3 regions of the [Clostridium] saccharolyticum WM1 genome follow, and region 1 is predicted to be linked to each of the others. Evidence: a T-box and tRNA genes for the amino acid it is inferred to sense, from the RefSeq annotation. Region 1 holds a T-box; the other regions hold tRNA genes.
What was found. A T-box is a leader RNA that pairs with one kind of tRNA and senses whether it is charged. The one in region 1 lies ahead of CLOSA_RS11875 (valine--tRNA ligase), so its partner is inferred to be a tRNA-Val.
Positions count from the first base shown of each region.

Region 2: it has a tRNA-Val gene. The T-box ahead of CLOSA_RS11875 (valine--tRNA ligase) is inferred to sense a tRNA for this amino acid. The anticodon was not compared.
Region 3: it has a tRNA-Val gene. The T-box ahead of CLOSA_RS11875 (valine--tRNA ligase) is inferred to sense a tRNA for this amino acid. The anticodon was not compared.

Region 1 is NC_014376.1:2,528,255-2,530,521, forward strand. Features, by position in the region: gene CLOSA_RS11875 (valine--tRNA ligase) at 1-1,217, opposite strand, end outside; T-box leader at 1,370-1,599, opposite strand; gene CLOSA_RS11880 (tetratricopeptide repeat protein) at 1,692-2,267, opposite strand, start outside.
Region 2 is NC_014376.1:1,388,151-1,390,417, forward strand. Features, by position in the region: gene CLOSA_RS06555 (YeiH family protein) at 1-178, opposite strand, end outside; gene CLOSA_RS06560 (LysR substrate-binding domain-containing protein) at 298-1,179, shown strand; tRNA gene CLOSA_RS06565 (tRNA-Val) at 1,380-1,452, shown strand; tRNA gene CLOSA_RS06570 (tRNA-Met) at 1,490-1,563, shown strand; gene CLOSA_RS06575 (uroporphyrinogen decarboxylase family protein) at 1,889-2,267, shown strand, end outside.
Region 3 is NC_014376.1:1,643,517-1,645,783, forward strand. Features, by position in the region: gene CLOSA_RS07845 (cupin domain-containing protein) at 287-766, opposite strand; tRNA gene CLOSA_RS07850 (tRNA-Val) at 1,006-1,079, opposite strand; tRNA gene CLOSA_RS07855 (tRNA-Ala) at 1,085-1,157, opposite strand; gene CLOSA_RS07860 (NAD(P)-dependent oxidoreductase) at 1,244-2,191, opposite strand.

The DNA of each region.
Region 1 (2,267 bases):
CTGGAAATACACCAGTCACGGATATTTTCCAGCCAGTGAAGATAGATCTTATCAAACCTCTCGGGAACGAATTTCAGCTTTTCTGTTTTTAACGCTTCAATTGCCGGCTTAGCCATCTCCTCCATCTTGACAAACCACTGCTGTTTTACCATAGGCTCTACGGTGGTCTTACACCGGTCATGGGTCCCTACTGCATGGGTATGGGGAGCCACCTTCACCAAAAGCCCCAGTTCCTCAAGATCCTTAACCATTGCCTTTCTGGCTTCATACCGCTCCATGCCGTGATACTTGCTGCCTGGAAGGTTAATGGTCGCATCGTCATTCATGATGTTGATTTCTGGAAGGCGGTGTCTCTTTCCTACCTCAAAGTCATTGGGGTCGTGGGCTGGTGTGATCTTTACGCAGCCGGTTCCGAACTCTTTATCCACATAGGCATCTGCAACAACCGGTATTTCCCGGTCTGTAAGGGGAAGCTTCAGCATCTTGCCAACCAGGTCCTGGTACCGCTCATCTTCCGGATTGACTGCCACAGCAGTATCTCCAAGAAGAGTTTCCGGTCTGGTGGTGGCTATCTCCACAAACCTCCCCTCTTCTCCGGCAATGGGATACTTGATGTGCCAGAAGAAACCATTCTGGTCCTCATGCTCCACTTCTGCATCTGAAATAGAAGTCTGGCATACAGGACACCAGTTTACAATACGGGAGCCCTTGTAAATATAGCCCTTTTCGTATAAACGGATGAAAACCTCCTGTACGGCTTCAGAGCAGCCTTCATCCATGGTAAAACGCTCCCTGTCCCAGTCAGCAGAGGAGCCCATCTTATGAAGCTGGTTGATGATCCTTCCGCCGTATTCTTTTCTCCAGTCCCAGCATTTTTCCAGGAATCCGTCCCTGCCCAGTTCCTCTTTGTCTATCCCCTGTTTCTTTAAACTCTCTATCACCTTGACTTCCGTAGCAATGGCCGCATGGTCCGTACCCGGCTGCCAAAGAGCCTCATAGCCCTGCATCCTCTTATAGCGGATCAGTATATCCTGCATGGTGTTATCCAGAGCGTGGCCCATGTGAAGCTGTCCCGTAATATTGGGCGGCGGCATTACAATGGTAAAGGGCTTTTTATCCTTATTGGGCTGTGCACGAAAATACTTCTTATCCAGCCATTTCTCATAAAGTTTTCCTTCAATTCCCGCCGGATTATAGGTTTTTTCCAATTCTTTCATGATTATCTCCTTCCTACTGACCGCCCCATATTGCCCAGGGCGTATATCTTTCTTCTGATGGTGGCAGTGAAACAAAGACGCTTGCGCCGGGCTCTTTTTGATTCATGAGACGTAACTTCTTACGAAAAAAAAGCCCTCTGCATCTCCAGGATGCAAAGGGCGAATCAACGCGGTACCACCTTTATTCATATGGCAGAACAGCCATACCTCATGCAGCCTGTAACGCAGCCAAGCGTGAAAGCCTACTGAATCTGGATCTTAAAATTTCAGCCTTCCGGTTCTGAAGCTACCTTCCGCATATACTTCCTTAACCGTCTTTCAGCCGGTGGACGGTTTTCTCTTTCAGGGTTATAAGCGTACTCCTCTTCTTCTCTACCTTTTCCTTATTCCCACCCATGCTTTTGAGGCTTCAAGGTATGCCTGCATGGTGTTTTCTTATATACCTTGTAATGATAGTGTTTTTTAACGGTTTTGTCAAGACATAATATTCCTGTATTCCTGTTTCCACTTCCGGATAAGCTCACCAGCCCCCTGGAAGCGCTTAATAGGATCCTTTTGAAACAGCTGTTCCAGTTCCTGAAGGCTGTCCGCCTGGGCCGCCAGAGCTTGTGCGCTTTCCTTTTCCCTTTGGCACTCCTCTTTTAGCTCATCAGTAAGAAGAGCCTGAAACCGTTCATTTAACACCAGACCCGGGTTCCACTGGGCCAGATGACATATCCGTTTTAAAACATCACCGTTTTTCACCAGATCAAAGGATTTCTGATATGCCTGGCAGGCTTTGTCCGTCATAAACAGCCTGGCGTAAGCCGCTCCCAGGTTATTGTAGATTTTTGACTGAAAGGCGTCATCCATTCGGTCCCCTTTTGGAAGGTCAAGGATCCGGCCGTATTCAGCAACTGCCTTTCCATATTGTTTTCTGGAAAACAGATAATCTGCCTTTGCCTTTAAAAATTCCGGTGCAGGCATCCGCCGGTAAGCCGCCAGGCCCTGCTGGAACCGGCTTACCTCAGAAGCGGTATAGTAATCGCATTCATGAAGGATCATGGCAAG
Region 2 (2,267 bases), 1.1 Mb from region 1:
AGGCCACCCCCGGGCGGAAAAAATCTTTCCCTTTTACAAAGGGCGCCATTGTCATGCCAATGAGAATTGCAAAAACAGGGCCGCCGATGACCGGGAAGGCTTTTCCTAAAAACCATGAGGGTACGGAAATTAATAGGCTGAGAAGAACACCTGGGGCGTATTTTTTCATAAGTAAAATCCTCCTTTTTGATATGCTTTATTATATTGGAGAACAATAATAAAATAAAATTATTTATATTTATCAAATCATAAGATTTTGTTATGGTTATTGGAGGAACATAAAGGAGATCATAATTTATGCTGGATTTCAGAGTCGATACATTTCTTGCAGTTTGCCGTTATATGAACTTCACAAAGGCAGCCGGCGAGCTTCACATCACCCAGCCTGCCGTATCCCACCACATTCATTTCCTGGAGGAGAAGTATGGGGTCAGGCTGTTTGAATATAACGGGAAAAAGGTAAGCCTGACGGAGGCGGGAAACGTTTTTCTATCTGCCGCAGTCACCATGAAGGCGGATGAGCTGCACTTAAAGAAAATGATGGAGCAGCAGTCAGGGAAAGGCAGAAGGCTGGTATTTGGTGCTACCATGACCATCGGAGAGTATGTGATGCCTGAAGCACTGGTGCGGTTCCTTGGTGTTTATCCTGGGACAGCGGTTCAAATGGCAGTTGGAGATACCAGGGAGCTGCTTGCTAAGCTTAACAACGGAGAGATTGAGTTTGCATTGGTGGAGGGTTTTTTTCAGAAAAAGGAGTATGATTTCCTGGTCTTTGCTTCGGAACCATTTGTAGCCGTCTGCGCACCTGGCTATGAATTTCATCAGGCTGTGAGAAAGCTGGAGGATCTTCTGCCGGAACGGATCTTTATCCGGGAGCCTGGCTCAGGTACCAGGTATGTTTTTGAACGCTATTTAGAGGGGAAGAATTTGTTGCTTCAAGATTTTCCTGATTTAATGGAAATCAGCAACATCGGCGCCATGAAGCATTTGGTGGCAAGAGGTCAGGGGATCACCTTTCTTTATGAAGCAGCGGTAAAAGAGGAACTTAACAAGGGAACGTTAAAAAAAATCCAATTAGAAGACTTTCATCTGATCCATGATTTTACGTTTATCTGGAGGAAGGGAAGTATTTTTGAACCTTATTTCCAGGAGCTGTTTCATATTCTTCATGGAGATTAAGTTCTATAGGAAATGCCCTGGCAACCGGTCTCATATCCGTGAAAAATGGCGGAAACCCTGATGGAATCAGAGAGAAAGTAGGTACAGGAAAAAATGAAAATAATTGACAAAAAAGTGTTGACAATTAATACAATTCATATTATACTAATGGAGCAGTCGGGAACGAAAGAAAAAAAGTGCTCCTGACCGAGACAAACACCGGGATCTTAGCTCAGCTGGGAGAGCATCTGCCTTACAAGCAGAGGGTCACAGGTTCGAGCCCTGTAGGTCCCATTGATAAGCAATTTTGTTTATCCATTTAATTGAATATGGCGGAATAGCTCAGTTGGCCAGAGCACACGGTTCATACCCGTGGTGTCGAGAGTTCGAATCTCCCTTCCGCTACTTTTTGAGACATCTGTTTTCTAGCAGATGTCTTTTTTTTACCATAAATCCGCAAAGCCGGACCAACACCATATAGGGAAGTCAGGTCATGGGAATCCTCCCAGGTTCCTTATGAGTGACGCAGGGAAGCTGAAAATGCCGGAAACACTTTGCTCGGTATAAACTTGCATCTTACCATAGACAGAAATGGAACAATAAGGCAAAGTGAACAAAATAAAAATTATATAGAAAGAAAAATATATAAAATGACGGAAGATGTATTGACAAGTAATAATAACAGTGGTATTATCAGTGATATAAACAGAAGCTTAAAGGAGATATTAGTATGACAAAAAGAGAGCGGGTATTGGCAGCGATTCATGGGAAGGAGGTGGATTATGTACCCACCGGATTTTCGTTACACTTTCCGGAAAACCAGGCGAAGGGTGAGAAAGGGGTAGAGTCTCATCTTGAATTTTTTCGTCAGACAGATACGGATATTATCAAGATTATGAATGAAAATCTGGTTCCGGATGCAGGGGAAATCAGGACTCCGGAGGACTGGAATAAAATACCTCATTATTCCTTGAATGATCCCTTCATGAAAAGCCAGATTGAAATGGTAAGGAGCATCATGGAAAAGGCAGATCCTGATGCATTCTCCCTGGGCACACTTCACGGAATTTGCGCTTCCGCCATTCATCCCATTGAAGTACGTTATGGCT
Region 3 (2,267 bases), 880 kb from region 1:
CTTACAAATACATGCGAAATCAAAACTTTATTTAAAATACCGGTTTAGTGTAACATGGCATTGCAAAGAAGTCAAGCAAAATATATCGTATATTTTTCATACCTCAAACGACACTTATCCACAATATTGTGGAAATAATTGTGGATTGATTGATAATGTCTGAAAAATCGACACAAAACTGCAAATTATTACATGTTTATCGAAAAGATATTTCACTGGGTGGTACAATTTTCAAGGCCCCTGGTAAATACAAGGATTTCTTGTATTTACCAGGGGCGGGCAATAATTAATAATGATTAGTATCTGCTTCTGCAACAGCTTTTGTTTGGTGAATAGTACCCCAAGGGTGATGGGGAGGTGCATAAATAGAGAATAATTTTAAAGGAAGCTCGCCGGTATTAATCACATTGTGCCAGATTCCTGCGGGAATAAAAATAGCACTGTTTGTAAAAATGGGCTGTTGAAAATATAAACAATCCCTTTGGTTCCCCATTTGAACCACCCCTTGACCGGATTCAATGTACAAAAATTGATCGTCATCCGGATGAATCTCTAATCCTATTTCGTCACCTGCCTGGATGCTCATTAAGGTGAGTTGTAAATGATTACCTGTCCATAAGGCAGTGCGAAACGTGTCATTATTCATGGCAGCCTTGTTAATATCGATAGTAAACGGATTTGGGCCGTAATCCGTTGGTGCTAAAGGCCGAGACCTGAAGCGGTTGTTATCCAGGTTGTTAGGAGATGTGTAATTATAGTTTAACATTTTTCCTCTAAAAAATATAATTTTGTAAATTATATGAAAAGTGTTCAAAGATATGTCTATATTAAAAATAAGAGAGAAGGGGACAAATAAAACTACATTGAAATTGACTTAGGATAAGGGGAACTGCAAATTCTCCTGAGCAATTATCATAATGCGGACAATTAATTATTAAGATTGGGTGAAAGAAAGGACCCTGGTATTTACAAGAAAATCTTGCATTTACTAGAGTCCTAAGATACTGGAAGTAATGGGGCTCGAACCCATGGCCTTTCGCGTGTGAGGCGAACGCTCGTCCCAGCTGAGCTATACTTCCATTCATGGAGATAGCGAGACTCGAACTCGTGGCCTATGCGTTGCGAACGCATCGCTCTCCCAGCTGAGCTATATCCCCATAACTAAATTATAGCACGATGATTGGGAATTACAAGTATTATTTGTGCAAATAAAACATGAAATTACATCATTTCTATTCTGATCTTAAAGAATGATATTTGCCTGGCAGCCATCCAGCCAATTCGCGATATTGTCAAATACGATTTTAGCCCTGGCTTCCATGGATTGTTCCGATGCAAAGGCTACATGAGGGGTAACGATGGTGTTTTTGCTTTTAAGAAGCGGATGGTCCGGGTCAAGAGGAGGCTCTGTCTCAAATACGTCGATTCCAGCGCCGGAAAGGTAGCCGTTATTTAAGGCTTCCGCCAAAGCACTGGAATCCACCACAGGTCCTCTGGCAGCATTGACTAAGTAAGCGCCTTTTTTCATTTTTGCGATAGTTTCCCGGTTAATTAAATGGCGTGATTCCTCGTTTAAAGGACAATGGAGGCTTACGATATCAGAGCGGGATAACAGCTCATCTAAGGATACAAATTCCATAAAGGAAGGCTCATTGCCATTTAAATGGCGCTTGTAACCCAGAACCTTACAACCAAAGGCAGATAAGAGCTCTGCAGTTCTTATTCCGATTGCACCGGCTCCTATGATTCCTGCGGTTTTTCCCATAAGCTCAAAGCCCACCAGGCCATCCTTGGTCTTTCCTTTCCGGCAGCGGGCTTCCACCTGAGGGACGTTGCGGAGAAGAGAGAGGATCAGACAGATGGTAAGCTCTGCTACGGCTTCTGTGGAATATCCGGCAGCATTGCTGACCTTGATACCCTTTGCCCTGGCGGCTTCCAGGTCCACATGGTCGACTCCTGTAAATGCAACATCTATGAATTTTAAATGCTCGCAGGCAGATATTACCTGACCGGACAAAGGCATATTGGCGATCATAATCACATCTGCTTGTCTGGCCCGTTCAATCTGGACTTCAGGATCAATATTCTTTGGGTAGGCAGCAAAGTGGTGGCCGGCATCAGTCAGCGGCTTTGCGTATTCATTCAGAAGAACGTCCGGGATGCCCAGGGATTCTAATAAAACGATGTTCATAGAGTTCACTCCAATCATTGTAAGAATTACAGGACCGCACAAAGGACGGCCCTGCAACTCTTATTATAGCACTGAT